One region of the Kitasatospora purpeofusca genome, then DNA from elsewhere that is predicted to be linked to it. Evidence: predicted binding sites of a transcription regulator. Region 1 holds the regulator's gene; the other holds the start of a gene.
The links. Region 1 encodes HspR, which represses chaperone genes until heat shock. Its sites were predicted from a motif close to TTGAGNNNNNNNNNCTCAA; they were not measured.

Region 1 (15,147 bases):
CAAGGTCTCCCCGCTCGGGGCCAACCCGACCTGGCTGCTGCCCGTGGTCGCCCCGCTGGTCGCCTCCGCCGCCGGCCCGGCGCTCGTCCCGCACCTGCCCGCCGGCGGCGCCCGGGAGGCCCTGCTGTACGGCTGCGCGACGCTGTTCGGGATCGGCCTGCTGGCCACCCTGGCCCTGCTGCCGGTGGTGCTCACCGGCCTGGTGCACAGCAAGCTGTCCGCCCTGGCGCTCACCCCGACCCTGTTCCTGGTGCTCGGCCCGCTCGGCCAGTCCACCACCGCCGTGCACCAGCTCGCCGACGCCGCCGGACCGGTCCTCCCCGGGCTCGCCCCGGTCGCGGTGCCGCTGGCCGAGCTGTACGGCGTGGCCGTGCTCGGCGTCGCGATGCTGTGGCTGCTGCTCGCCCTCGCCGCCAACCTGCGCGCCCGGCGGGCCGGGATGGGCTTCGGGATGACCTGGTGGGCGTTCACCTTCCCGATCGGCACCTGCGTCACCGGAGCCGCCGCGCTGGCCCGGCACACCGGCTTCGCCGGGTTCACCGGACTCGCCGTCGGCCTGTTCGCGCTGCTGCTGGCGGGTTGGGCGCTCGCGGCCGGCGGCACGGCCCGCGCGCTGGCCGACGGACGGCTGCTGGCCCGCTGAGGTCCGCAGGAACCGGCTCCGACCGCGCCGCAGGACCGGCTCCGACGGCCTCCCGCGTCCGGTTTTCCGGACTCCGCGCGTCCGCCACCGACCGGACGGACGGTCGGAGAACTTCCACCGCACCCCGCTGACCTGGGACTTCGCAGGAACCGGCAGCGGCCCGTTGCAGTCGGTGCCGGTCCGGCGCTGCAGGTTTCTGCAATTGCGAGAACATGCAGCAGGGCGGCACTTGTTCACCGGCCGTCACGCTGTGAGGGTGGAGTCACGCCAGGTCGACCGGGCAACCGCAGCCCGACGACGGTGACTTGCTCTTCAAAGCTGGATGCGACCGGCACGTCCGTACGTGCCTGCATATCGGGGGGAAGAGCGCCGGCCGGGACGCCATGTGTGGTGATGGCCCCCGGGACCGGAGCCGGCGAGGCGTTGCTGCTCCGCCTCGCCGGAAGCACTGTGACCGCGGCGTGGACCGACGGCTCCCCGGACCCGTGTGCGACGGCACCCGGAGTCCGGGGGCCCGTCGGTCCCCAGTACCGTGAGGCCGCCGGCCACCGCGCGGCGCGCGAGGAGCACCACACCCCCGAGAGAACCCGGCAGGGAGCGTTCGACGTGACGTTCGGAGCGACGGCGGATCCGAAGGACGCCCCGGGCGGCACCCCCGACGGCGAGGGAACGGCCGGCACCGGAGCAACCGCCGGCGAACCCGACGAGAGCGCCCGCGGCCTCTATCTGGCGATCCTCGCCGACGGCGGCCGCATCCGCGTCGCCGACGTCCCCGAGGCCGACCGGGACGCCGTCCGCCGGCTGGTCTCCATCGGCCTGCTGATGCCCAACCCGATGGACGCCTGCTACACCGCCGTGAGCCCCCGCTCGGTCAGCGACCGCCTCGGCGCCGAACTCCGCAGCGAGGCCACCCGGCTCCTGGTCCGCGCCGAGAACCTCCCCGGCACCCTGGACGCCCTCACCCGCGCCTACGACGCGATGCCCCGCCCGCCCGAGCGCTCCGGCGGCGCCGTCTACATCGAGGGCCACATCCACATCCGGCACCGGATCTCGCAGCTGGTCTCCGACTGCCGCACCGAGGTCCTCACCGCCCAGCCGGGACCCCGCCCGGCCGACGCGCTCAAGATCGCGATCCAGCAGGACGTCCAACTGCTCCGGCGCGGCTGCTCGCTGCGCACCATCTACCAGCCGGTCGCGATGTCCGAACCGCCCGCCCTCGCCTACGCCGAGGAGGTCACCCGGCGCGGCTCGCTGATCCGGATCCTGGACGAGCCCATCCAGCGGCTGATGATCTTCGACCGCTCGGTCGCCGTGATCTCCGCCTCGGACGACCACAGCACCGCCGCGTTCATCACCGACCCGGCCGGGATCGCCTTCATCGTCAACGCCTTCGAACGCGACTGGTGCCGCGCCGACGCCATCGGCCGCTCCACCGCGCCCGGTCGGGGCGCCGCCCACAGCGCGCCCGAACGCGTCGGCCGCCTCCTCGCCCGAGGTCTCACCCAACGCGCCGTCGCGACCAGGCTGGGCCTGAGCGAACGCACCGTCGCCGCCCACATCTCCCGCCTGCGCGACCGCTACGGCGCCCAGACGCTCTTCCAGCTCGGCTGGCTGATGCGGGGCGGCCGTGACGACGGCTGACCCCGCCGCCGCCCCGGTCGCCCCGCGGCCGGGGCGGCGCGAACGGACCGTCACCGCTCGCACCGCCCCGGCCGCGGGAACTCCACGACGTGGAGAGGCTGTTCCGGCTCGGCCGGCGGACGCGGGGAGCCCGGGCGGGGGCCCGGTGCCCGAACCGCGATCAGCCGGCGGCCGCGCCGGTGGGCCAGTAGCCGGTCGGGCCGACGGCCGGGGGCTGCTGCCGGGGGACGGTGAACTGCTCGCCGGGGGCGGTCCAGAAGCCCTCGCGCAGGGAGAGCGCCATGCCGGCCCAGTCGAGGGCGGTCTCCACGGTGTGGTGGAGCGCCTCCTGGGACCAGGTGTCGTCGAAGACCAGCGGCAGGACGGGGGCGACCTGCTCGATGGTGGCGATCAGCGGGTTGTGGGTGATGGCCTCGTCCACCAGCAGGACGATCGGCTTGCGCAGGGCGGACGCCCAGCCCAGCTCCAGGCTGACGCCGGCGGAGAGCGGCGCACCCACGTAGGCGAAGACCAGGTCCGCGGACTGCAGCGCGCGGAAGTCCGACGGCACCCGCGGCTCGGGAGCGCGCCCGGCGACGGTCCAGGCGTCACTGTGGTGGGCGCTGTAGACGGCGGCACCACTGCGGAGAAGGGTGGTGCGAAGGGTCGTCAGCCGCGTCCGGCTGGCGAGAGTCACCACGCTGTCCGCCGGCCCGGTCAACCGCATCAGCGGCGCGGCCAGGAAGACTCGTGCACGCCGACCCTCGTGGGCCTGGCTGTCATGGTGACGCAGGTAGGGCTCAGTCATGTCGACTCCGGGGAGTGGCTGATCGGGTTCACCAGGTCCGGCAGGGTTGGGTCAGGGGTTCCGATCGGCGTGGCTGCGGTCTCCGCTCGAGGGGCGGGGCCGAATGGTGAATTGAAGGTACATCGGCAAGTGTGGTGAGCTTGCCGGGACCATCGGGAGCGAACTGATCGTCCATCGTGCGGGGCGGCCGAGTCCACTGCTTCGAGGTGGCATCTGACTGCCTGGCATGGAGATGACGCACTTCTGCAGAGGGGGCATGTGGCGCGCGCGTTCGAGCTGGGGCATTATGTGGTCGATTGCTCAGCTGTTCCCATTGCTCGATACCTTGCGACTACTCAGGAAGGCGTGATCGCATGCTTCGCCTGCGCCGGCACGTTCGCATTGTGGCGGCTTCGATCGCTGCCGTTGTAGCAGTATTGACCGCGAGCAGCCAGATTGTCTCGGCAGCTTCCGGCCACCAGCCCGCTTCGCACAGCCCCGCGTCCTCGGAGCTGCGGACGCTGGCATTGACGGACAGCGACAGCAACTGGACCTGAGCCGGTCCGTCGGAGGGCTCGCCGGGTCAGTCGGTGACCTGGTCCAGCCCGTCCGGCCGGCTCTCGGGGTGACCGTGCTGAGGGGTCCGGGCCAGCACGTATCCGAGCTGGAACAGTGAATCGACCTTGTAGTCCTCCCGCATGTCCGCTATGTGGCGTGCGAGGGTGCGTTCGCTGATGCCGAGACTCCTGGCTATGACGCGGTGGCTGGTGCCCTTCAGCAGCAGATCGATGATCGTCTGCCGCAGGCGTGAGATGACTTCCTGAGGTACCGCTCGGGCGCCGTCGAATTCGAGTGCGCGGTTCCAGTTGCGCTCGAAGATGTCGGAGACCAGATAGCTGATGATCGCCCTGTCGTGAATGAACGCGGCCACATTCAGGTCGTCGGCGACAGGAATGATGGCGGTACGCCGGTCGACGACGATGAGTCGCGTATAGGGCTCGTCCAGCGTGCGGACCTCCCCGCCCCCGTCCGTGATCGCCAGGACGTAGTCCCTGGTGGCCGGGTGGTAGCGGGTGCTCGGGTGGTAGATCGTCCGGAACGAGGCGCCTCGCTGGAGGAGCGCCAGATCCCGGTCCCGACTGCTGGCGAGGGCCTCCGGGGGGCGGGGACCGCCCGGCTGCGCGGCCAGGAACTCCTCGGTACAGCTGGTGGTCAACTGGCCCAGCCGTTGATTGATCAGCACTTTTCCGCGCACGTACTCGATGCTGCCGCCGGTCTGCTTCGGCGTGTGGAAAGCCTCGGTCAGGTCCTTCAGGTCGATCGGCAGCGCCTCGGCCCGGGAGAGCAGGTCGAGGGCCCTGCGCTGCCAGGAGGCGATGAGCCCGGACGAAAGCTGCTGGGGGTCCACGGCGACGAGGACGTTCGGATCGTCCGTGTCCGGCACCACCAGGCCGATGTCGAGAAGCTCCTGAAGGTACTCGGCGTCGGCGGCCTCGCGGTTTTCGGGCATCAGGCGACCGTGGGTGTGCAGGATGTCGAGATACAGCTTGCGCGCATTATCCGAAAGGACGCCGAGACCGCCTGAGGTGAGTCCGGGATCGGCCGGGTCGCTCATCTGCGGCTCCCTGGTGTCGGATAGGGCTGTGTGAAGCCGGGGCGCCGACTTCTACGGGGATCTTGGACAGAGCCTTCGAGGGCCGGCATCGGTGTTTCTCGATCTGCTGTTGCCTGCACCGAGCACTCTCTCACCAAACGCCGCGCCGCCGGCACCCCCCGGCCAGGGGGAAACCGGCGGCGACGGCGCGGCGGCGCGGGAGGTCAGCGCTTGGGGCGCCAGACGACCAGGGCGCTGGAGTGCGGGGTGGGCGGCTGGTAGGGGACCAGGTCGCGGCGGTAGGAGGCGTGGATGGTGGCCTCGCGCTGCTGGAGCGCGGTGGCCGCGCCCTCCAGGGAGTCGGCCAGTTCGGCGATGCGGGACCGCAGCGCGGTGACCTGGTTCTCCAGCTCGATGATCCGCTTGATGCCGGCCAGGTTGATGCCCTCGTCCTGGGAGAGCCGCTGGACCTCGCGCAACTGCTGGATGTCGCGCGCGGAGTAGCGTCGGCCCCGGCCGGCGGTGCGGTCGGGGCAGACCAGTCCGAGCCGGTCGTACTGGCGGAGGGTCTGCGGGTGCAGACCGGAGAGCTCGGCGGCGACCGAGATCACGTAGACCGGGGTCTCCTCGGTGAGCACGTAGTGGGGCTGCGGGGCACTGCGGCGCGTGGTGCGACGGGCGCCGCCGCCGGGCAGGCCACCACCGGGCAGGCCGTCACCGAGGCCGGGTCCGATGGGTTCGTCGGGGATCATCTGGTCGTCACGCTCCCTTCGCCGCTCTGAACAGAGCGGCTCGTGGGTCGTCGGAGGCGGTCGCCTCGCGGTACTGCTCCAGTGCGGTCAGCGCGTCGCCGGTGACGGTCTGGGGCACCACGACCTCCACGGTGACCAGCAGGTCGCCGCGGGTGCCGTCCTTGCGGGTGGCGCCCTTGCCGCGGGCCCGCAGGGTCAGGCCGTTGGCACTGCCCGGGGGCAGCTTGAGCTTCACCGACGGGCCGTTCAGGGTCGGCACCTCGATGGTGCCGCCGAGGGCGGCCTCGGGGAAGGTGACCGGCACGGTCACGGTCAGGTTGTCGCCCTTGCGCCCGAAGACGGGGTGCGGGTCGACGTGCACGGAGACGTAGAGGTCGCCGGGCTGGCCGCCGCGCTCGCCCTGGGCGCCCTTGCCCTTGAGCCGGATCCGCTGGGCGTCCTGAACGCCGGCCGGGATCCGGACCTGCATGGTGCGGGCGGAGCTGGCCCGGCCGCTGCCGTGGCAGTCGGTGCACGGGTCGTCGACGATCATGCCGCGGCCGCGGCAGTCCCGGCAGGGCTCGGAGAGCGCGAACGCGCCCTGGCCCCGGCTCACGGTGCCGGAACCGACGCAGGTCGGGCAGACCCGCGGGGTGGTGCCGGACTTGGCGCCGGTGCCGTTGCAGAGACGGCAGGGGGCCTGGCTGGTCATCCGCAGCGGGACGGTCGCACCGTCGACGGCCTCCTCGAAGGAGAGCGTCACCTCGGTCTCGACGTCGGAGCCGCGCCGCGGCTGGGCCTGCCGGCCGCCCCGGTTGAAGAGGCCGCCGAAGACGTCGCCGATCCCGCCGCTGCCGCCGCCCTGGTTGCCGTTGAACAGGTCGCCGAAGTCGAAGCTGTAGCTGCCGGTGCCACCGGGGCCGCCGGACCGGAAGCCGCCGTTGGCGAAGAGGCTGCGGGCCTCGTCGTACTCCTTGCGGCGCTTCTCGTCGGAGAGGACGTCGTAGGCCTCGGAGATGTCCTTGAACCGCTCCTCGGCCTTGGCGTCGCCCTTGTTGGCGTCGGGGTGGAACTCGCGCGCCAGCTTGCGGTAGGTCTTCTTGATCTCTGTGGCGCTGGCGTCCTTCGGCACGCCGAGGACCTTGTAGTAGTCCTTCTCCACGTAGTCCTTGCCGCTCATGGCCGACGCCACCTCCCGAGGTCCATCGTCACAGTGCTGTCAACGGTCGGAACCCGGTCAGTGGTGCCGGGGACCCTCGACAGCGCGCTGCGGAGCCGTCCGCCGTACTGGCCGGCGTACGACTCCGCAGCGCAAAGGTTGTCAGCTGTCACCGGTGGTCAGCTGTCCGAGCCACCGTCGGCCTGGTCCTTCTTCTCCCCGCCCTTGGCGGTGTCGGCGTCCGGGCCGGGCGCGGTCTGGGTGCCCGGCTGGGGCTCCGCGACCGCGACCATCGCCGGGCGGATGATCCGCTCGCCGATCCGGTAGCCGGGCTGGAGGATCTGGACGCAGGTGTCCTCGGTGACCTCCGAGGAGTAGCTGTGCATCAGCGCCTCGTGCATGGTCGGGTCGAAGGGCTCGCCCTCCTTGCCGAACTGCTGCAGGCCCAGCTTGGCCACGACCGTCTCCAGCGACTCGGCGACGGACTTGAAGCCGCCCGTCACCTCGCCGTGGTCGCGGGCCCGGCCGATGTCGTCCAGGACCGGGATCAGCGACTCCAGGATGTTGGAGACGGCGATCTCGCGGACCGTCAGCCGGTCGCGCTCGACCCGCTTGCGGTAGTTCTGGTACTCGGCCTGGAGGCGCTGGAGATCGGCGGTGCGTTCGGCCAGCTGCTTGGCCGCGGCGTCCCCCGAAGGGGTGCCCGCCCCGGCGCCCTCGGCACCGGCGGAGGCGGCCTCCTCGGCGGCCTTGATCACGGCCTCCTCGGCGGCGGAGTCGTCGCCGGGCTCGGCACCCTGCGGCTTCTCCGTCATGCCGCACCACCCTTGGGCTTCTCGTCGTCCACGATCTCGGCGTCGACGACGTCGTCGTCCTTGGCACCGGCGTCACCGGCGTCGCCGGCCGCGCCCGCCGCACCGGCGGCGTCGGCGTTGGCGTAGAGCGCCTGGCCGAGCTTCTGGGCGGTGGTGGAGACCTTCTCCGAGGCGTCGCGGATCGCCGCGATGTCCTCGCCCTTCAGGGCCTCCTTGAGCTCGCCGATGGCGGTCTCGACCTCGGTCTTGACGTCGGCCGGGAGCTTGTCGGAGTTGTCGGCGATGAACTTCTCGGTGGAGTACACGAGCTGCTCGGCCTGGTTGCGGGTCTCCACGGCCTCGCGGCGCTTGTGGTCCTCGTCCGCGTACTGCTCGGCCTCGCGCATCATGCGCTCGATGTCGTCCTTCGGCAGCGCGGAGCCACCGGTGACGGTCATCTTCTGCTCCTTGCCGGTGCCGAGGTCCTTCGCGCCGACGTGCATGATGCCGTTGGCGTCGATGTCGAAGGTGACCTCGATCTGGGGCAGGCCGCGGGGGGCCGGCGGCAGGCCGGTCAGCTCGAACATGCCGAGCTTCTTGTTGTACGCCGCGATCTCGCGCTCGCCCTGGTAGACCTGGATCTGCACGGACGGCTGGTTGTCCTCGGCCGTGGTGAAGATCTCGGAGCGCTTGGTCGGGATCGTGGTGTTGCGCTCGATCAGCTTGGTCATGATGCCGCCCTTGGTCTCGATGCCGAGGGACAGCGGGGTGACGTCGAGCAGCAGGACGTCCTTGACCTCGCCCTTGAGGACACCGGCCTGGAGCGAGGCGCCGATGGCGACGACCTCGTCCGGGTTGACGCCCTTGTTGGCGTCCTGGCCGCCGGTCAGCTCGCGGACGAGCTCGGCGACGGCCGGCATGCGGGTCGAGCCGCCGACGAGGACGACGTGGTCGATCTCGGAGAGGGCGATGCCCGCGTCCTTGATGACGTTGTGGAACGGGACCTTGCAGCGCTCCAGGAGGTCCGAGGTGAGCTGCTGGAACTGGGCCCGGGTGAGCTTCTCGTCCAGGTGCAGCGGGCCCTCGGCGGAGGCCGTGATGTAGGGCAGGTTGATCGAGGTCTCGGAGGACGAGGACAGCTCGATCTTGGCCTTCTCGGAGGCCTCGCGCAGACGCTGCAGCGCCATCTTGTCCTTGGACAGGTCGACGCCGTGGCCGGCCTGGAAGACCTTGACCAGGTGGTCGACGACCTTCTGGTCCCAGTCGTCGCCGCCGAGGTGGTTGTCACCGTTGGTGGCCTTCACCTCGACGACCCCGTCGCCGATCTCCAGCAGCGAGACGTCGAAGGTGCCGCCGCCGAGGTCGAAGACCAGAATGGTCTGGTCGTCCTTGTCCAGGCCGTAGGCCAGGGCGGCCGCGGTCGGCTCGTTGACGATGCGCAGGACGTTGAGGCCCGCGATCTCACCGGCCTCCTTGGTCGCCTGGCGCTCGGAGTCGGAGAAGTACGCCGGGACGGTGATGACGGCGTCGGTGACCGTCTCGCCCAGGTAGGACTCGGCGTCGCGCTTCAGCTTCTGCAGGATGAAGGCGCTGATCTGCTGCGGGTTGAAGTCCTTGCCGTCCAGCCCGATCTTCCAGCTGGTGCCCATGTGGCGCTTGACCGAGCGAATGGTGCGGTCCACGTTGGTGACCGCCTGGCGCTTGGCCACCTCGCCGACGAGCACCTCGCCGTTCTTGGCGAAGGCGACGACGGACGGCGTGGTCCGCGCGCCCTCGGCGTTCGTGATGACGGTGGGCTCGCCACCCTCCAGAACGCTGACGACCGAGTTCGTCGTGCCGAGGTCGATGCCGACCGCGCGTGCCATCGTAAATACCTCCACGGAAGAGTTGAGCTTTACAGGCTCAAGGATGCATGACAGGCCGGGACGCGTCAACAGCTATGAGTCCGGAGCGCTCAACTTTGGTGAGCCAAGGATGGGTCGAGGATGGGTCGAGGGCGGCTGCGGCGGCCGCCGGGACACGGCCGGGGTGCCCCCGGGCGTGCGTTCACGTGACTGCCGCCATACCTTGAGCATCTTCAGGAGAAGTGGTGCCCGACGGTAATGTCCGGGCCGTCGGCCCAGGAAGTTACCGACGAGTACACTGCCCCGGAGACACTGCACACCCGCAACAAGCAAGCCGCAGGAGACGGAGAGCCGATGCAGCTAGCAGCGATCGTCATCTCGCTGGTCACGTTCGTGGTCGGCACCGCGCTCGCCGCTCGTGCGGCGCTGTACATCTACCGGGTGGTGCGGACCGGCCAGCCGGACGCCACCCGCTTCGGGCAGCCCGCCCAGCGGGCGAGGACCGTGGCGGTGGAGTTCGTCGGCCACACCCGGATGAACCGCTGGGGGATCGTCGGCGTCGCCCACTGGTTCGTCGCGGTCGGCTTCTTCACCCTGGGCCTGACCCTGCTCACCGCGTTCTTCCAGCTGTTCGACGCCGAGTTCGTGCTGCCGGTGCTCGGCGGCTGGCTGCCGTACGAGCTCTTCACCGAACTGGTCGGCACCTTCACCACGCTGGGCATCGCCGCCCTGATCGTGATCCGCCTGCTGAGCCTGCCCGGCCGGGCGGGCCGCAAGTCCCGCTTCGCCGGCTCGATCGCCTGGCAGGCCTTCTACGTCGAGTACACGATCCTCGGCATCGGCCTGTGCATCATGATCCTGCGCGGCCTGGAGGGCGCGCTGGAGGGCGTCGGCTCCTACGAGGCCAAGTACCTGATCTCCTACCCGCTGGTGGCGGCCTTCCGCGGCCTGTCCCACGGGACCCTGGAGAACCTGGTCTACATCTTCGCGATGCTGAAGATCTGCACCTCCTTCGCCTGGGCGATCACCATCGGCATCAACCCCTCGATGGGCGTCGCCTGGCACCGCTTCCTGGCCTTCTTCAACATCTACTTCAAGCGCGCGGAGGACGGCTCCACCGCGCTCGGCGAGCTGCGCCCGATGACCAGCGGCGGCGCGCCGATCGACTTCGAGGACCCGGCCGACGACGCCGTCTTCGGCGTCTCCCAGGTCGAGCACTTCTCCTGGAAGGGCATCCTCGACTTCTCCACCTGCACCGAGTGCGGCCGCTGCCAGTCGCAGTGCCCGGCCTGGAACACCGGCAAGCCGCTCTCGCCGAAGCTGCTGATCATGAGCCTGCGCGAGCACGCCTTCGCCAAGGCCCCCTACCTCCTGGCCGGCGGCGGCAAGGACGCGGAGGGCGAGGAGAAGGCCACCGCCGAGCAGCTGGCCGATGTCCCGGCGGCCGCCCTGGCCGAGGCCGAGCGCCCGCTGATCGGCACCGCCGAGGAGAACGGGGTCATCGACCCGGACGTGCTGTGGTCCTGCACCACCTGCGGCGCCTGCGTCGAGCAGTGCCCCGTCGACATCGAGCACATCGACCACATCGTCGACATGCGCCGCTACCAGGTCATGATCGAGTCCTCGTTCCCCACCGAGGCCGGCACCATGCTCAAGAACCTGGAGAACAAGGGCAACCCCTGGGGCATGGCCACCAAGGCCCGCCTCGACTGGGTCAAGGAGCTCAAGAAGGAGACCGGCATCGAGGTGCCGGTGATCGGCGAGGACATCGACCCCGCCGAGGTCGAGTACCTGTACTGGGTGGGCTGCGCCGGCGCCCTGGAGGACCGTGCGAAGAAGACCACCAAGGCCTTCGCCGAACTGCTGCACACCGCGGGCGTGCAGTTCGCGATCCTCGGCAAGGAGGAGTCCTGCACCGGTGACTCCGCCCGCCGCCTGGGCAACGAGTTCCTCTTCCAGATGCTCGGCGCGCAGAACGTCGAGACCCTGAACGCCGCGCTGGAGGACGCCCCGGTCAAGCGGATCGTGGCGACCTGCCCGCACTGCTTCAACACCATCGCCAACGAGTACCCGCAGCTGGGCGGCCACTTCGAGGTCATCCACCACACCCAGCTGCTGCAGCACCTCATCGACGAGGGCAAGCTCGTGCCGGTCAACCCGGTCGAGGGCCTGATCACGTACCACGACCCCTGCTACCTGGGCCGGCACAACAAGGTCTACAGCCCGCCGCGCGAGATCATGGACAAGGTCCCCGGTCTGCGCCAGCAGGAGATGCACCGCCACAAAGAGCGCGGCTTCTGCTGCGGCGCCGGCGGCGCGCGGATGTGGATGGAGGAGCGCATCGGCAAGCGGATCAACACCGAGCGCGTGGACGAGGCGCTGTCCCTCAACCCGGACATCGTCTCCACCGCCTGCCCGTTCTGCCTGGTCATGCTCTCCGACTCGGTGAACGGCAAGAAGAACGAGGGCGCGGCCAAGGAGCACCTGAAGGTCGTCGACGTCGCCCAGCTGCTGCTCGACTCGGTCAAGGCGGTTCCGCCGGCCGAGGCCGAGGAGCCGCAGACGGTCGACGCCTGAGCGGCGTTCCGCCCGACGGGGCCGTGAACCGGCCCGGTTGTTCGACAGTTCTGCAACAACCGCCCGGCCCGGGGGGTGCCACCGGCATCCGCCCGGGCCGGGCCCTTTCCGGCATCCGCACGGGGATCTTCCGGTGACCGCCACGGGCTTTTCCGGTGACCGCCACGGGCTTTTCCGGTGACCGCACCGGGTGCTCCCGGCCGCGGCCCGGTCCCGTCCCGGGCACCGGGGGCAGGACCACCGCGCGGCGCTCCTGTCAGAAGGAAATACAGTAGGCGCCGGACCGGCCGTGAGCCGGTCGATCCGTTCCGGCCCCCGGAACGGCGTTCACCACACCGACGGAGGTATCGGCCCGCCGGGCCGGGCCGCACAGAGCACAAGGGGAACAGCGCAGACCATGACCGAGGCGATCATGCTGGTCGGTGGTAAGGGCACGCGCCTGCGTCCGCTGACCACCCACACCCCCAAGCCCATGCTGCCGGTGGCAGGCGTTCCGTTCATCGCGCACCAGCTGGCGCGCGCGGCGGCGGCCGGGGTCACCCGCGTGGTGCTCGCCACCTCCTACCTGGCCGAGGTCTTCGAGGACCACTTCCAGGACGGCACCCCCTACGGCATCGAGCTGGTCTACCTGACCGAGCGCGAGCCGCTCGGCACCGGCGGCGCCATCCGCAACGCGGCCACCGGGCTCACCTGCGGCCCCGACGAGCCGGTCCTGGTCTTCAACGGCGACATCCTCTCCGGCGTCGACATCGCCGCCCTGCGCGACGGCCACGTGGCCGCCGGGGCCGACGTCACCCTGCACCTCACCCGGGTCGAGGACCCGCGCGCCTTCGGCCTCGTCCCGACCGACGAGCACGGCCGGGTGCTGGAGTTCCTGGAGAAGCCGGAGACGCCGGAGCAGATCGTCACCGACCAGATCAACGCCGGCTGCTACGTCTTCACCCGCTCCGTCATCGACCGCATCCCGACCGGCCGCGAGGTCTCCGTCGAGCGCGAGACCTTCCCCGAGCTGCTGGCCACCGGCGCGCTGCTGCGCGGCGTCGTCGACACCTCGTACTGGCTCGACCTCGGCACCCCGGCCGCCTTCGTCCGGGGCTCGGCCGACCTCGTGCTGGGCAAGGTCGACTCGCCCGCCGTCCCCGGCCCGACCGGTGACGCCCTGCTGCTGCCCGGCTCGACCGTCCGGCACGGCGCGGTGCTCAGCGGCGGCACCGTGGTCGCCGAGGGCGCGGTGGTCGAGGCCGGCGCGATCGTCGAGGGCAGCGTGATCCTGCCCGGTGCCGTCATCGGTGCCGACACCCTGGTCAAGGACTCGATCGTGGGCGCCTTCGCGACCGTCGGCGACCGCACCGCGCTGGACGGCGCGGTGATCGGTGACGGCGCGATCGTGGAGTCCGACAACGAGCTGCCGAACGGCATCCGGATCGCCTGCGGCACCCTGCTGCCGGTCGGCGCCGTCCGCACCTCGGCCGGTCCGGGCGGATGCCCGGCCGGTACCAGCGCCGCGGCCTCCGTGCACGGGCCGAAGGTGGCCGTGGGGCAGTAGCGCCCGGCTGTGACGCCACGGCAGTGGGCGTGATCCTGCGGCAGGGGCCGTGAGCCCGTGCCAGGGGCCGTGGTCCCGCGGCAGTAACAGGCTCGCTGCAAACCGGAACCGGTCCGGCGCCCGGCCACCGGGGCGCCCGCCGGACGGGTACCTTCGGAACGTGGCTGGCAATCGATACGACAGCGGTCAGGGCGCCGACCCCCGTGGCGGGTGGTCGGCGCCCCCGCAGCAGCAGGCGACGCCCGGGGGGCACGGGCCGACGGACGGGCCGGAGTACTTCACCGGTCCGCAGCAGGGCCCGACGGACCCGTACGGTCCCGGCCCCCGCTCCCCCTACGCCTCGCAGCAGGACCCGTACGGCGGGCAGCGGGACCCGTACGCGGGGCAGCAGCCCTACCCGGCGCAGCAGCCCTACCCGGGGCAGCCGGGGCAACCGGGTCAGCCCTACGGCGCGCCGCAGCGGGACCCTTACGCGGCCGACCAGCCCGGTCACACCCGGGCCTTCCCGGCCGGCGGCGACCCGTACGCGGGCGAGCCGTCCTCCTACGCCCCGGAGCAGCCGCCGTACCCCGACGGCTACGGGCAGCAGGGCCAGGCCCAGGGCTACGGCGACGACAACGTCGCCGTCTACCGGGCCGGCGGCCAGTCCGCGCCGCAGGCCACCGGGCCCAGGCCGAGCTGGCGCGAACTGCTGACCGGACTCTTCCGCACCCCCACCGCGATCTTCGACCGCACCCGCGACCACCAGGTCTGGCTGCCCGCCGTCACGGTCTCCCTGCTGTACGGCGCCCTCGCCGTGCTCGGCCTCGGCATGACCCGCGACGACGTGGTCAATTCGACCTTCACCGTGGCGCTCACCGCGCTGCTGGCGGCGGCGATCGGCTTCACCCTGGCCGGCGGCATGCTCGGCGCGGTCACCTACGCGCTGGCCCGGCAGTTCGGCGGCGACGGCCCGTGGCAGTCCACGGTCGGCCTGGCCGTGCTGATCGGCTGGGTCACGGACGCGCCCCGGCTGCTGCTGGCGCTGGTGCTGCCGGCCGACAACCTGCTGGTCCAGGTGGTCGGCTGGGCGACCTGGCTGCTCTGCGCGTTCCTGCTGACCAGCATGGTCCGCCGGGTGCACGACCTGCCCTGGGGCAAGGCGGCCGGTGCGGCGGCGCTGCAGCTGCTGGCGCTGCTGGTGCTGATCAAGCTGCCGACCCTCGGCTGACCCCGTCCCCCTCCCGGGCGCGCCCGCGGACCTCGGGGACAATGGAACACGGGCCTCGCCTCGCGGGGCCCGTTGCCGTTGTCCGGGCCGTCCCGCTCGGGCCGCGCTGTTCGTCCTGTCCAGTACACCCTCACCCGCACGGAGCCAGGCATGACCCTCCCCACCACGCACGTCAGCTTCCCGGCCGGGGCGGTGACCGGCGAGTCGACGGTGCTCGCGGTGCACCCGCTGGACGGCGGCCGGTACGCCGTGGTCACCGGGGCGACGCCGTTCCACCCGCTCGACCACACCTGGCCCGACCAGCCCGCCGACCTCGGCACGCTCACCGTGGACGGCGTCGAGCTGGCCGTCGTCGACTGCCTCACCGGCGCGGTCGGCCCGGACGGTGGATCCGACGGCGGTCCGGAGGGCGGCCCGGTGCTGGTGGGCGCCGACATCCCGGTCCGGCGCGGCGACGAGGAATGGTCCTGGCTGGTCCTGCACGTGCTCGCGGCCGACCCGGGCGACATCGTCGGCCGGACCGCCGCCCTCGCCGTCGACGCCGGCCGCCGCGGGGCGCTCAGCGCCTCCCACAGCGGCTGCCACCTGCTCGCCCTCGCCCTCAACGAGGCGCTCGCACCGCGTTGGCGCAAGGACCCGGGC
Region 2 (15,147 bases), 920 kb from region 1:
CGGGATGCCGCCGCCGAGCGCGCCGCCGGAGGCCGGGACGTGCGCGGCGGCCAGGTTCTCGGCGAGGTAGTGGCCGACCCGGTTGTTCATCAGCGCGCCGAGCGCGGAGACGCCCATCGCGCCGCCCATGGTGCGGAAGAAGGTGACCACCGAGCTGGCCGCGCCGAGCTCGGCGCGCGGCACGGTGTTCTGCACGGCGAGGACGAGGTTCTGCATGGTGAGGCCGAGGCCGACGCCGGTGATCGCCATGTAGACCGAGAGCAGGCCGTAGGCCGTGTCGGCCCGGGCGGTGCCGAGCAGGGCGAAGCCGACGGCGAGCAGCGCGGTGCCGGCGACCAGGTAGGCCTTCCACTTGCCGTACTTGGTGATCAGCCGTCCGGCCACGGTGGACGAGACGGCCAGGCCGAGGATCATCGGCAGGGTCATCAGGCCGGCCACCGTCGGCGACTTGTCCCGGGCGAGCTGGAAGTACTGGCTGAGGAACGTGGTGGCGCCGTACATCCCGATCCCGACCAGGACGCTGGCCAGCGCGGACAGGGTGACCGTCCGGTGCCGGAACAGGTGCGGCGGGATGATCGGCTCGGCGGCGCGGCGCTCGACCACGACGGCGAGGGCGCCGAGCAGCAGTCCGCCGCCGACCATGGCCGCGGTCTGCCAGGAGAGCCAGGCGTAGTTCTTGCCGGCCAGGGTGATCCAGATCATCAGCAGGCTGACCGCACCCGTGATCACCAGCGCGCCCAGGTAGTCGATCCGCACCTTGCGCCGGACCACGGGCAGCTTCAGGGTCCGCTGCAGCACCAGGATGGCGGCCAGCGCGAACGGGATGCCGACGTAGAAGCACCAGCGCCAGCCGAGCCAGGAGGTGTCCACGATGACGCCGCCGATCAGCGGGCCGCCGATGGTGGCGAGGGCGAAGACGGCGCCGAAGTAGCCGCTGTACCGGCCGCGCTCGCGCGGCGGGACCATCGCGGCCAGGCAGATCTGGGCGAGCGCGGTGACGCCGCCGGCGCCGATGCCCTGGAGGGCGCGGCAGGCGATCAGCTGGCCGGTGTTCTGGGAGAAGCCGGCCAGGGCCGAGGAGGCGATGTAGATGACCAGCGCGATCTGCAGCAGCAGCTTCTTGCTGGCGAGGTCGGAGAGCTTGCCCCAGATCGGGGTGGAGGCGGTGAGGGTGAGCAGGGTCGCGGTGATCACCCAGGTGTAGGCGGACTGTCCGCCGTGCAGATCGGTGAGGATCCGGGGAAGCGCGTTGGAGACGACGGTCGACGAGAGCACGGCGACGAAGAGGCCGAGCAGCAGGCCGGAGAGCGCCTCCATCACCTGCCGGTGCGTCATCGGTTGGTCGGTGGCGGCGGCGGCTCCGGTCGAGGCAGTCGGGGTGGCGGTGGCGGTCATCAAGGTCCTTCGGGATAGTTGCCTGACGCAACCATAGGCCGAGATGGTTGACTTGGGCAACATTCTTCAAGAACAAGTAAAGCCCGGACCGACCCACGGCCCGGGCTCCCGGCAGACCACTCGGACGTTCAGGCGCTCGGCACGGCCGCCTCGCCCACCACGTCGTTGAAGCGGTGCAGCAGCTCGGCGAAGCGCACCACGTCCTCCTCCGACCAGCCGGCCATCAGCTCCCGCACCCGGTCCATCCGCGCGTCCCGGGCCGCGAGGAACCGCCGCCGGCCGTCCTCGGTGAGCGACACCAGCGCCGAACGCCGGTCCAGCGGATCCGCCTCCCGGGCCAGCAGGCCCAGCTCCTCCAGCGCCCGGATCTGCCGGCTGATGGTCGCCTTGCCGACCGCGAAGTGCACGCCGACGTCGGTCACCCGCACCGGCCCGGCCTGCTCGACATGGCCCAGCAGGCTGTACGCCATGCCCTCCAGCTGCGGATGGACCCGCCGGGACAGCTCCGCCACCCGGGCCCGGCCGCGCCGGAACAGCACCCCGACCTCGCGCTCCACGGCCAGCAGGGGTTGCTCGTCGTGCTCCTCGTTCGGCACCTTCACCGCGCCAGTATCCCGCAGCCGGCCCGGGCCGCTGCGGCGCGGGAGAAACACAGAGGAAACTAGTTCATGCTATTAAGTATCCGGTTTCCCCCGATACACAAGGAGATGTGCATGACCTCCGCCCCCGGGCAACAGGCAGGCCAGGAACCGACGCAGGAACCCGCGCGGGCATCGGCGCCGGAGCCGCGGAAGGGCTTCGTCGCCGAGCTGAAGGGCGCGGTCACCCCGCGCGCCGCGATGCTGGTCATCGGCGTGCTGCTGCTCCAGCTCGGCTTCGTCACCTCGTACGTGGGTGCCCTGCACCACCCCGCCCCGCACGAGCTGTCGATCGCGGTGGTCGCCCCGCCGCAGGTCGCCCCGAAGTTCGTCCAGGGCCTGGAGTCGGTCCCGGACCAGGCCGTGAAGGCCGTCACCGCGCCGGACGCGGAGACCGCCACCGAGCAGATCAAGGACCAGAAGGTCTACGCCGCGCTGGTGGTGAACCCGGCCTCCACCGAGGACGTGCTGCTGGTCGCCAACGCGCGCGGCCCGTCGGCCGCCCGGGCCGCCGAGAGCATCGTCACCGGCCTGGAGAAGACCCAGGGCCGCACCGTGAAGGTCGAGGACGTGGTGCCGCTCGCCAAGGGCGACGCCAACGGCCTCTCCTCCTTCTACCTGGTGATCGGCTGGTGCGTCGGCGGCTACCTGGTCGCCTCCATCCTCGGCGTCAGTGCCGGGGCCAAGCCCGCCAACACCGACCGGGCACTGATCCGCCTCGGCACGCTGGCGGTCTACTCGGTCGCGGCCGGCATCGGCGGCGCGATCATCGTCCAGACGGTGCTGGACGCGCTGCCCGGGCCGTTCTGGTCGATGTCGGCCGTCGGCGCGCTGGTGGTCTTCGCGGTGGGCGCGTTCACCATGGCCCTGCAGTGCCTGTTCGACATCATCGGCATCGGCGTCGCGGTGCTGCTCTTCGTGGTGCTCGGCAACCCCAGCGCGGGCGGCGTCTTCCCGCCGCCGCTGATGCCGCCGTTCTGGCGGGCGATCGGGGCCTGGTTCCCGAACGGCGCGGGCACCGACGCGACCCGCTCCATCGCCTACTTCGACGGCACCGCGCTGACCCGGCCGCTGCTCGTCCTGCTGGCCTGGGCCCTGGCCGGGATCGCGGTGACCTTCGCCGCCGTGCTGCGCCGGCCCTCGCACCGCAGCCGCGAGCTGATCGAGGGCTGATCGAGGGCCGACCGCCCCGGTGCGCGCCGCCGCCGGGCTCCGGGCCGTCAGGCCCGTCAGGCCCTCAGGCCTCCAGCCGGCCCGGATCGGCGAGCACCGACCGCACCACACCCGCCGCGGCTCCCAGCAGGGGGCCGCGGCGGCCCAGCCGGGAGACCGTCAGCCGCTCGTCCGCCCAGGGCCGGACGGTCACCCGGGCGGCCAGCTCGGCCCGCATCGCGGGCAGCAGCCAGGGCGCCAGCTGCGCGTAGCCGCCGCCCAGCACCACCTCCGCCGGGTCCAGCAGGTTGACCGCGCCCGCCGAGGCGATCCCCAGCGCGGCCCCGGCCCCGGCGAGCGCCCGCCGCACCTCCTCGTCCCCGGCCTCGGCCCGCTCGGCGAGCAGCGCCACCCAGTCGCCCCGGATGCCCTCCAGCCCGGCCGCGCGCAGCACCGCAGCCTCCCCCGCGTACTGCTCCAGACACCCGTGCGCCCCGCAGGCGCAGCGCGGGCCGTCCGGTCGCACCGGGACGTGCCCCAGCTCGCCCGCGAAGCCGCGCGAGCCGCGCAGCAGGCGACCCTCGACCACGATCGCCGAGCCGATCCCGGCCTCGGCGGAGACGTGCAGGAAGTCGGCCGGTCCACCGCCGAGCCAGCGTTCGGCGAGCCCGCCGAGGTTGGCCTCGTTGTCGGCCCGCAGCGGCAGCTCGGCCAGCTCCCCGGCGCCGGCGGCGCGCAGCGCGAGCCGCAGCTCGGCGGCGAGCGGCACCTCCTCCCAGCCCAGGTTGGCGGCCCGCTGGAGCAGGGCTCCGTCGATCCCGACCAGTCCGGGCACGGCCAGGGCGAGCCCGGCCGGACGCGGTCCGGCCTCGGCGGCGGCCCGGCGGACCAGTTCGGCGAGGTCGGCCATGACGGCGGCGGGGCGCCGGCCCCGGTTGCGGATCTCCTGGCGCTGCCAGGAGCGGACCTCGCCGCGCAGGTCGACCACGCAGGCGCCCAAATGCTCCACCCCGATCTCGGCGCCGAGGCCGCCGGGGCCGTCCGGGTTGAGCCCGAGCGCGGTGCCGGGGCGGCCGACCTTGCCGCTGGGCGCGGCCGGTCCCTCCTCGACCACCAGTCCGGCCCCGATCAGCTCCTCGGCGAGCGAGGAGACCGCGGCCCTGGTCAGTCCGGTCCCGGCGGCCACCTCGGCGCGCGAGCGCGGGGCGCGGGCGATCGCGCCGAGCACCAGCGCCAGATTGGCCCGGCGCATCCCCTGCTGGCTCGCGGGCCCGGTCGGGGCGCCATCCGTCTCACGCATCATCCTCACCCGCTCCGGCCGAGGCTCCCTGCCCTGACGAACCGGGCGCTTCCGGTGCCCGGGAGCCCTTCCGAGCCTAGGCCGAACCGCCCCGGGCCGCCCCGGGGTGCTCCGGCCCGCCCCGGGCTCAGGTCTGCTCCACCCGGGTGAAGACCCAGCGCTGCATGGCCCAGAAGCGGAACAGCATCGCCACGAAGGTGCCCAGCACCATCCCGCTCAGGAAGTCGGCCAGCTCCTGGGTGAACGGGCTGACCCAGGGCTCGCGCAGGTTCAGCAGGTAGCGCGAGGCGATCAGCGGCAGGTCGTTCACCGCCACGGCGACGGCGCTCACCAGGACGAACAGCAGTGGTTCGCGCCGGCGCCAGCAGGAGCGGAAGGACCACCGCCGGTTGAGCAGGTAGGAGAGGACGGTGCCGACCACGGTCGCCACGGTGAGCGCCAGCACCGGCTTGCTCGGCATGACGGTGAACCGCAGTGCGTAGTTGATCAGCACCGTCAGCGCGAAGCAGCCGCTGCCGACCAGCAGGAACTTCACCAGCCGCCGGTGCCGGACCAGGGCCGGTCGCACCCGGCCCGGTACCCGGACCAGGACGCGCTGGGTGAGGGACGGCATCTTCGCAGTCTGGCACGGCGCACGGAGCCCGTCCCGTCCGGCGAACCGGGCTCCGTGCGGGGCCGCAGAAGTGACCGGACGGGCCGGGTCAGGCGACGGCGGCCAGCACCTCGGCCGGCTCCAGGGCCAGCCGCAGCACCTCCCGGACGTCGGCCACCGGGTGCACGGTGAGCCGCGCCAGCACCTCGGCCGGGACGTCGTCCAGGTCGGCCTCGTTCCGCCGGGGGATGATCACCGTGGTGACCCCGGCCCGGTCGGCGGCGAGCAGCTTCTGCTTCACCCCGCCGATCGGCAGCACCCGCCCGGTCAGCGACACCTCACCGGTCATCGCCACGTCGGCGCGCACCTTGCGCCCGGAGAGCAGCGAGGCCAGCGCGGTGGTCATGGTGATGCCGGCGCTCGGACCGTCCTTGGGGACGGCGCCGGCCGGGATGTGCAGGTGCACTCCCCGGTCCCGCAGCGAGGTGACCGGCAGCTCCAGCTCGGCCCCGCGCGAGCGCAGGTAGGAGAGCGCGATGTGCGCGGACTCCTTCATGACGTCGCCCAGCTGGCCGGTCAGGGTCAGCCCGGTGCCGCCGGTCTCGGCGTCGGCGAGCGAGGCCTCGATGAAGAGGACGTCGCCGCCGGCCCCGGTGACCGCAAGGCCGGTGGCCACCCCGGGCACCGCGGTGCGGCGCTCGGCGGGCTCCTGGGCCGCCTCCGGCACGTGGTGCGGCCGGCCGATCAGGGCCCGCAGCTGCTCCGCGCCGATCGCGGCGGGCAGCTCGCGCTCCCCCAGCTCGGTCTGCGCGGCGACCTTGCGCAGCACCCGGGCGATCGCCCGTTCGAGGTTCCGGACGCCGGCCTCGCGGGTGTACTCGCCCGCCAGCTTCCGCAGCGCCGGCTCGTCGACCGCGACCTCCTCGTCCTTGAGACCGGCCCGCTCCAGCTGGCGCGGGAGCAGGTGGTCGCGGGCGATGACGACCTTCTCGTCCTCGGTGTAGCCGTCCAGGCGGACCAGCTCCATCCGGTCGAGCAGCGGCTCGGGGATGGACTCCAGCACATTGGCGGTGGCGAGGAAGACCACGTCGGAGAGGTCCAGCTCGACCTCCAGGTAGTGGTCCCGGAAGGTGTGGTTCTGCGCCGGGTCGAGCACCTCCAGCAGGGCGGCGGCCGGGTCGCCCCGGTAGTCGGAGCCGACCTTGTCGATCTCGTCGAGCAGGACGACCGGGTTCATCGAACCGGCCTCCTTGAGCGCCCGGACCAGCCGGCCGGGCAGCGCGCCGACGTAGGTGCGCCGGTGGCCGCGGATCTCGGCCTCGTCCCGGACGCCGCCGAGCGAGACCCGGACGAAGGTGCGGCCCATGGCGCGGGCCACCGACTCGCCGAGCGAGGTCTTGCCGACGCCGGGCGGGCCGACCAGCGCGAGCACCGCGCCGCCCGCCCGTCGTCCGCCGCCCTTCGGGGGCGCGACCTCGCCCGGTCCGTCCTGCTCGCCCGGTCCGTCCGGCTGCGCCGCGAGCCCCTGCCCCGCGGCGGCCTGCTCGGCCCGGCGCTTGCGGACGGCCAGGTACTCGACGATGCGGTCCTTGACGTCGGCCAGGCCGGCGTGGTCGGCGTCGAGCACCGCGCGGGCGCCGGCGATGTCGTAGCTGTCCTCGGTCCGCTCGTTCCAGGGCAGCTCCAGCACGGTGTCCAGCCAGGTGCGGATCCAGGAGCCCTCGGGCGACTGGTCGCTGGCCCGCTCCAGCTTGTCGACCTCCTTGAGGGCGGCCTCGCGGACCTTCTCCGGGAGGTCGGCGGCCTCGACCCGGGTGCGGTAGTCGTCCTCCTCGTCGGCCGGGTCGCCGTTCAGCTCGGCCAGCTCCTTGCGGACGGCCTCCAGCTGGCGGCGGAGCAGGAACTCCTTCTGCTGCTTGGCGACGCCCTCCTCGACGTCCTTGCGGATGGTGTCGTTGACCTCCTCCTCGGCGAGGTGGTCGCGGAGCAGGCCGAGCGCGTACTCCAGTCGCGCGACCTGGTCGGCCTCCAGCAGCACCTTGAGCTTCTGCTCGGCGGTGGCGAAGGGCGCGTAGCCGATGTTGTCGGCGAGCTCGCCGACGCCCTCGATCGCGGCCACCCGGTCGACGATCTGCCAGGCGCCGCGGCGACGCAGCCACTGGGTGGAGAGCGACTTGTACTCCTTGACCAGCTCGGCGGCCCGGCCGGCCACCGGGGTGCCCACGGAGGACTCGCGGAACGGCGTGGTCTCCACCCAGAGCGCGGCGCCGGGCCCGGTGGTGCCGACGCCGATCCGCACCCGGCGCACCGCGCGGACCAGCGCCGCCGGGTCGCCGTCCGCCAGCCGGCCGACCTGCTCGACGGTGGCGAGGGTGCCGGCCGCCGCGTAGGAGCCGTCCACCCTCGGGACCAGCAGTACCTGGGGCTTCCCGGCACCGCCGGTGGCCGCGGCGCGCGCGGCCTCGACGGCGGCGCGGACCTCGGCGTCCTTCAGGTCCAGCGGGACGACCATGCCCGGCAGGACGACCTCGTCGTCGAGCGGCAGCACGGGCAGGGTGAGCGGTGTGGACGTCGATGCCATGATCTCTCCCCAGTCAGTGAACTTGAGCCGACCTGACTAAGGCTTGGCGGCCGCCGGATGTTCCCCGCCGTCTGTTCGCCGTGAGCGAACGGAACGGGGTCGACGCGGGTCGGCGCGGGGCCGTCAAAAAGGCCCGGCGGGCGGACCGGGAAGCGGTCCCGGCGGACGGACCCCGGCCACGCGGGCCCGGGGCCCCCACCCGCACAGCCTCAGGAGCGGCCCGGCCACGCGGGCCCGGGAGCGGCCCGGCGGACCGCGGACGCGGACGCGGAGGCCGGCCGGGACGACAGCTCGGCGGGCACCCCGAGCGGGGCACGGCGGGGGGCGCGGCGCGGCCGGTGGCCGTCCCAGCGGCGCAGCCACCGCCACAGCGCCACCCCGGCCAGCAGCGCCACCGGATGGCCGATCCCGGTGACGAGGTCCCGCTCGGCGGCGATCTGGTCCGCGATCAGCGCCACCGCCAGCGCGAGCACGGCCACGCGCCCCGCCGGCCGGAGCAGCCCGGCCAGCGCGCCGAGGCTGGCGAGCACGCCGTAGCTGACACCGATGTCGAGGTGGTCCATGGCGGCCGGCTCCATCCGCCCGGTCTCCACCGCGGCGACGACCACGCCCTGGGAGAGCAGGGTGGCGGCGACGTGCCCGGCCGCGAAGACCACGGCCGCCCGGCCGGGGCCGACCCGGCGCTCCAGCGGCGCGACGGTGAAGGCGAAGGCCCAGAGGTAGGGCATCCAGACCGGTCCGGCCACCCAGAAGCCGCTGAACAGCAGCGCGCGCAGCGGGTGCTGCAAAAGATTGTGCCCGTCCGAACTGGAGGCCTCCTGGAGCCGGAGCACGAGCTCCGGGTCGGCCAGCCCGGCGAAAGTGGTGGTGGCGCCGACCACGGCGAGATAGCCGAGGGCGAAGGGATTGCGGCGCAGGGTCGGCACCCGGGCCAGGATCCAGTCGACCGCGCCGCTCCGCAGACCGGCCCGGAGCATCCCGTACGGCGGCCCGCCGTACCCGGCGGGCGCCTGTCGCTCCGTCATGCCGCCTCCGCTCCAACGCCCGCAGCCGTCACCCGCGCGTACCCAACGTACCGGCGCGTACCGGAAATCCCACCCCTCACGAATTTGTCGTGGTCACGGTACGTCCGGGAGCTGGGAGTCCGCTGGGAGAACGCCGTGAGGATCCGGGGTCCGTACGGGCCCGCATTGGTCCAGACCTTCTACCCCTTTCGGGGCCGCTTTCCGCCCTGACCGGCGGCTTGGTGTCAACTCATGTGCATACGTACCGTTACAGAGTGAAAAAACGCCGGGTAAGGTATCGGCCCGTGCCCACTTCCCGGTGGGCCGGAAAGCCGGTCCGAGCGACCGGTCCGTGGGCCGGAAATGTCCGGTCCACCTGCCGGGAATCACCTGCGGTCCGTACGCTGCGAGGTGTACGGGAGACGGAGAGCGGCCCACGCCCTCGCCGCCACCCCCGCACGCGACGGGACGGCGGACCCGGCACAGTCCACGACGGAACAAGACTACGAAGCGGAGCCTTCGCCATCCCCACAGGTGGCCGGCCCGCAGCCCTGGGGGCGGTGGCGTGACCGTGACAGAAATTCAGCAGGACAACCAGAACACCGGCGGCACGGTGAGCAGCCAGCGCAGAGTGCTGGTGGTGGAGGACGAGCCCACGATCGCCGAGTCGATCGCGGCCCGGTTGGGCGCGGAGGGCTTCAAGGTGGCGGTGGCCCACGACGGCCCCGGCGCCGTCGACGGCTTCCACACCTGGCAGCCGGACCTCGTCGTCCTCGACATCATGCTGCCCGGCTTCGACGGACTGGAGGTGTGCCGCCGGATCCAGGCCCAGCGCCCGGTACCGGTCCTGATGCTCACCGCGCGGGACGACGAGACGGACCTGCTGGTCGGCCTCGGCGTCGGCGCCGACGACTACATGACCAAGCCCTTCTCCATGCGCGAACTGGCCGCCCGGGTCAACGTGCTGCTGCGCCGCGTCGAGCGCGCCCAGCAGGCCGCCCGGACGCCCGCGCTGGGCAGCCTGCGCTTCGGCGAGCTGGAGATCGACCACGTGCAGCGCCGGGTCCGGCTCGCCTCGGGCGACGTCCACCTGACGCCGACCGAGTTCGACCTGCTCGCCTGCCTGGCCGCCCAGCCGCGCGCCGTGCTCACCCGTGAGCAACTGCTGGCCGAGGTCTGGGACTGGACGGACGCGTCCGGCACCCGCACCGTCGACAGCCACGTCAAGGCGCTGCGCCGCAAGATCGGCGCCAGCTGGATCCGCACCGTGCACGGTGTCGGGTACGCGTTGGAGGCACCGCTCTCGTAGCGGCACCACCCTCGGACACCGGGCCGCCGGGGGGCCCGTTGTCCCGAACCGCCGTGCGGCGGACCCACGCGGGGGACCACAGGGGACCAATGACCTTTCCACAGCAACGCAACGGGGACATCGACGGCAGTCGGCCGCCCACCCTGGCCGCACGCGCCGCGAAACGGGTCTGGGCCGACATCCGGCCGCTCGACCCGGTCCGCTCCATCAAGGGCAAACTCGCCCTCCTGGTGATCGTCTCGGTCTTCCTGGCCACCGGCATGGTGGTCGTGGCGATCCGGTCCGAGACCCAGATCCGGATCATCATGATCTTCTCGATGATCGCCTCGCTGCTCTTCATGCAGTTCCTCGCGCACGGGCTGACCGCCCCGCTGCGCGACATGACCGCCGCCGCCCGCGCGATGGCCTCCGGCGACTACAGCCGCCGGGTCGAGGTGAACTCGCGCGACGAGATCGGCGAGCTCGCCACGACCTTCAACCAGATGGCGTCCGACCTGGAGGCCTCCGACCGGCACCGGCGCGAGCTGGTCGCCAACGTCTCGCACGAGCTGCGCACGCCGATCGCGGCGCTGCGGGCCGTGCTGGAGAACGTGGTCGACGGCGTCGTCCAGCCCAACCCGGCGACCCTGGGTGCCGCGCTGGAGCAGACCGAGCGGCTCGGCCGACTGGTCACCCACCTGCTCGACCTCTCCAAGATCGACGGCGGTGTGGTCGACCTGGACGCGCGCCCGTTCGAGGTGCGCGAGTTCCTGGACGGCGTGCTGCGCGGGGTCACCGTGGACGGCGCCACGGCCGGCGGGGCCTTCTCCCGCCGCGGCGACGTCCGGCTCGCCCTGGAGGTCAGCCCGGCCGGGCTGACCGGCGTCGCCGACACCGAGCGGCTCCACCAGGTGGTCGCCAACCTGGTCGACAACGCCTGCAAGCACTCCCCGCCCGGCGGCACCGTGACGGTGCGGGCCCGGCCCGACGAGGGACCGGGGGCGCTGCTGCTGGAGGTCGAGGACGAGGGTCCCGGCATCCCCGCGGCGGACCGGGCCAGGGTCTTCGAGCGGTTCGGCCGCAGCGGCACCGCGACCGCGGCCGGGCCCGGCGCCGACGGCGGGACCGGCCTGGGCCTGGCCATCGCCCGCTGGGCGGTGGACCTGCACGGCGGGCGGATCGAGGTCGCCGAGGCCGCACGCGGCTGCCGGATCGAGGTCCGGCTGCCCGGTCCGCGCTGACCGCGCTCCGCGTCGCGGGTCCGGCCCCGGACCCGCGACGCGGACGGACCGCCGGCACGGGACGGATGTCACAGATCCGACACAGTGCACAAAGAGGAACAACGCCCGCTTTTGTCCGTATTTGTCACGGCTTGGGCGGCGATCGGAAGCAGTCGGTTCCCCGCCGATGTGGCTTTCTAACGCACATTTCCAGCCAAACCGCAGGTCAGGACTGTGATCTGGGCGACGCCTGCCCCCCGGGGACTGCGCGATCACTGATCGGAGGCGTAGCCTTAATCCCCGCTGTCCAAACATCCCAAAAGGAAGCGGAAGAGGGCGGTTGCCGCCGTGTCGCCACAGTCCCCCGAACACCCCAACAGCTCGGCTAGCTCCACTGGCTTCGGCCCCAATGAGTGGCTCGTCGACGAGATCTACCAGCAGTACCTCCAGGACCCGAACTCGGTCGACCGAGCCTGGTGGGACTTTTTCGCCGACTACAAGCCCGGTACCGAGGTGACCCCAGTGACCCAGGCCGCGACCCAGGTCGGCGTGACGCCGACCCCCGCCGCCGCCCCCGCGCCCGCCGCCGCTCCGGCCGTCCAGGCCCCCGCCGCCCCGGCCGCCCCCGCGCCGGTGCAGCAGGCCCCGACGGCTCCCGCGGCCCCCGTGGCGCCCGCGCCGCTCGCCGCCGCCCCGGCCGCGCCCCCGGCGCCCAAGGCCGCCGCCCCGGCGCCCGCGCCGGCCGCCGCGACCGCCGGCCCCGAGCTGGTGCAGCTGCGCGGCCCGGCCAAGGCCGTCGCCACCAACATGGACGCGTCGCTGGAGGTGCCGACCGCCACCTCGGTCCGCGCCGTCCCGGCCAAGCTGCTGATCGACAACCGCATTGTCATCAACAACCACCTGCAGCGCGCCCGCGGTGGCAAGGTCTCCTTCACCCACCTGATCGGTTACGCCCTGGTCCAGGCCGTCAAGGCCTCCCCGGGCATGAACCACAGCTACAAGGTGGAGGACGGCAAGTCCTACCTGGTCAAGCCCGAGCACGTGAACCTCGGCCTGGCCATCGACCTGGTCAAGCCGAACGGCGACCGCCAGCTCGTCGTCGCGGCCATCAAGAAGGCCGAGACCCTCGACTTCTTCGGCTTCTGGCAGGCCTACGAGGACATCGTCCGCCGGGCCCGCGCCAACAAGCTGACCATGGACGACTTCACCGGCGTCACGGTCTCGCTGACCAACCCCGGCGGCATCGGCACCGTGCACTCCGTGCCGCGCCTGATGCAGAACCAGGGCACCATCGTCGGTGTCGGCGCCATGGAGTACCCGGCCGAGTTCCAGGGCTCCGCCCCGGAGACCCTGGCCCGCCTCGGCGTCTCCAAGATCATGACGCTGACCTCGACCTACGACCACCGCGTCATCCAGGGCGCGGCGTCCGGCGAGTTCCTGCGCACGATCCACCAGCTGCTGCTGGGGCAGAACGGCTTCTACGACGAGATCTTCGAGTCCCTCCGGATCCCGTACGAGCCGGTCCGCTGGGCCACCGACGTCGCCACCACGCACGACGACGAGGTCAACAAGACCGCCCGCGTCATCGAGCTGATCCACTCCTACCGGGTCCGCGGCCACCTCATGGCCGACACCGACCCGCTGGAGTACAAGCAGCGCAAGCACCCCGACCTGGACGTCACCACCCACGGCCTCACCCTGTGGGACCTGGAGCGCGAGTTCGCGGTCGGCGGCTTCGGCGGCCAGCGGATGATGAAGCTCCGCGACATCCTCGGCCTGCTGCGCAACACGTACTGCCGCACGGTCGGCATCGAGTACATGCACATCCAGGACCCGAAGCAGCGCAAGTGGCTGCAGGAGCGCCTGGAGAAGCCGTACACCAAGCCGGAGCGCGAGGAGCAGCTGCGCATACTGCGCCGGCTGAACTCGGCCGAGGCCTTCGAGACCTTCCTGCAGACCAAGTACGTCGGGCAGAAGCGTTTCTCGCTGGAGGGCGGCGAGTCCCTCATCCCGCTGCTGGACGCCACCATCGACTCGGCGGCCGAGCACCGCCTGGACGAGGCCGTCATCGGCATGGCCCACCGCGGCCGCCTCAACGTGCTGGCCAACATCGTCGGCAAGCCGTACGGCAAGATCTTCGGCGAGTTCGAGGGCAACCTCGACCCGAAGTCGATGCACGGCTCCGGCGACGTGAAGTACCACCTCGGCTCCGAGGGCACCTTCACCGGCCTGGACGGCGAGACCATCAAGGTCTCGCTGGCCGCGAACCCCTCCCACCTGGAGGCCGTGGACCCGGTCGTCGAGGGCATCGCCCGCGCCAAGCAGGACATCCTGGACCAGGGCGGCACGACCTTCCCGGTGCTGCCGATCCAGATCCACGGCGACGCGGCCTTCGCCGGCCAGGGCGTCGTCGCGGAGACCCTGAACATGTCGCAGCTGCGCGGCTACCGCACCGGCGGCACCGTGCACGTCGTGGTGAACAACCAGGTCGGCTTCACCGCCGCCCCGGCGTCCAGCCGCTCCTCGATGTACTGCACCGACGTGGCCCGCATGATCGAGGCCCCGATCTTCCATGTGAACGGCGACGACCCGGAGGCCGTGGTCCGCGTCGCGCGGCTCGCCTTCGAGTTCCGCCAGGAGTTCCACAAGGACGTCGTGATCGACCTCATCTGCTACCGCCGCCGCGGTCACAACGAGGCCGACAACCCGTCGTTCACCCAGCCGCTGATGTACGACCTGATCGACAAGAAGCGCTCGGTGCGCAAGCTGTACACCGAGGGCCTGATCGGTCGCGGCGACATCACCATGGAAGAGGCGGAGCAGGCGCTCCAGGACTTCCAGGGCCAGCTGGAGAAGGTGTTCGCCGAGGTCCGCGACGCCGCCCAGGCCCCGGCCGCCGCCATCAGCGGCAAGCCGGTCGCCGACTTCCCGGTCACCATCCGGACCGGCATCTCCGAGGAGATGGTCAAGCGGATCGCCGCCTCGCAGGTCAACCTGCCGGACTGGCTGACCGTCCACCCGCGACTGCTGCCGCAGCTGCAGCGCCGCGCCGGCTCGGTCGAGGACAACACCATCGACTGGGCGATGGGCGAGACCCTCGCCATCGGCTCGCTGCTCATGGAGGGCCACCCGGTCCGCCTGGCCGGCCAGGACAGCCGCCGCGGCACCTTCGGCCAGCGGCACGCCGTCCTGATCGACCGGGCCACCGGCGAGGACTACACCCCGCTGCAGTACCTCACCGAGGACCAGGCCCGCTACACCGTGTACGACAGCCTGCTGTCCGAGTACGCGGCGATGGGCTTCGAGTACGGCTACTCGCTGACCCGCCCGAACGCGCTGGTCATGTGGGAGGCGCAGTTCGGCGACTTCGTCAACGGCGCGCAGACCGTGGTGGACGAGTACATCGCCTCCGCCGAGCAGAAGTGGGGCCAGCACTCGGGCGTCACCCTGCTGCTGCCGCACGGCTACGAGGGCCAGGGCCCGGACCACTCGTCCGCCCGCCCGGAGCGCTTCCTCCAGCTGTGCGCGCAGAACAACATGACGGTCGCCATGCCGACGCTGCCGTCGAACTACTTCCACCTGCTGCGCTGGCAGGCGCACAACCCGCACCACAAGCCGCTCGTCGTCTTCACCCCGAAGTCGATGCTGCGTCTGAAGGCCGCGGCGAGTGCCACGGAGGAGTTCCTGTCCGGCTCGTTCCGCCCGGTCATCGGCGACACCACCGTCGACCCGGCGAACGTCCGCAAGGTCGTCATCACGGCCGGCAAGTTCTACTACGACGTGGAGGCGGCCCGCACCGAGCGCGGCGTCACCGACACCGCGATCGTCCGGGTCGAGCGGCTCTACCCGCTGCCGGTGGCCGAGCTCCAGGAGGAGCTGGCCAAGTACGGCAACGACGTCCAGTTCGTCTGGGCGCAGGAGGAGCCGGCCAACCAGGGTGCCTGGCCGTTCATCGCGATGAACCTGGTCGACCACCT

Region 2: lon (endopeptidase La) is a predicted target of HspR. The motif match lies at 7,681-7,699, and genes of this name have one in related genera.

Annotation. Positions count from the first base shown of each region.
Region 1 is NZ_CP108561.1:5,117,034-5,132,180, forward strand. It holds gene OG715_RS22700 (TDT family transporter) at 1-643, shown strand, start outside; gene OG715_RS22705 (LuxR C-terminal-related transcriptional regulator) at 1,250-2,284, shown strand; gene OG715_RS22710 (TIR domain-containing protein) at 2,445-3,071, opposite strand; gene OG715_RS22715 (TrmB family transcriptional regulator) at 3,634-4,665, opposite strand; gene OG715_RS22720 (heat shock protein transcriptional repressor HspR) at 4,869-5,396, opposite strand; gene dnaJ (molecular chaperone DnaJ) at 5,404-6,555, opposite strand; gene grpE (nucleotide exchange factor GrpE) at 6,714-7,349, opposite strand; gene dnaK (molecular chaperone DnaK) at 7,346-9,193, opposite strand; gene OG715_RS22740 ((Fe-S)-binding protein) at 9,527-11,749, shown strand; partial or broken gene manB (mannose-1-phosphate guanylyltransferase) at 12,147-13,220, shown strand; gene OG715_RS22750 (YIP1 family protein) at 13,456-14,505, shown strand; gene OG715_RS22755 (alanyl-tRNA editing protein) at 14,656-15,147, shown strand, end outside.
Region 2 is NZ_CP108561.1:6,032,427-6,047,573, reverse strand. It holds gene OG715_RS26580 (MDR family MFS transporter) at 1-1,395, opposite strand, end outside; gene OG715_RS26575 (MarR family winged helix-turn-helix transcriptional regulator) at 1,524-1,997, opposite strand; gene OG715_RS26570 (ABC transporter permease) at 2,109-3,206, shown strand; gene OG715_RS26565 (ROK family transcriptional regulator) at 3,271-4,485, opposite strand; gene OG715_RS26560 (GtrA family protein) at 4,613-5,098, opposite strand; gene lon (endopeptidase La) at 5,187-7,658, opposite strand; gene OG715_RS26550 (rhomboid-like protein) at 7,868-8,683, opposite strand; gene OG715_RS26545 (response regulator transcription factor) at 9,234-9,971, shown strand; gene OG715_RS26540 (sensor histidine kinase) at 10,061-11,191, shown strand; gene OG715_RS26535 (multifunctional oxoglutarate decarboxylase/oxoglutarate dehydrogenase thiamine pyrophosphate-binding subunit/dihydrolipoyllysine-residue succinyltransferase subunit) at 11,519-15,147, shown strand, end outside.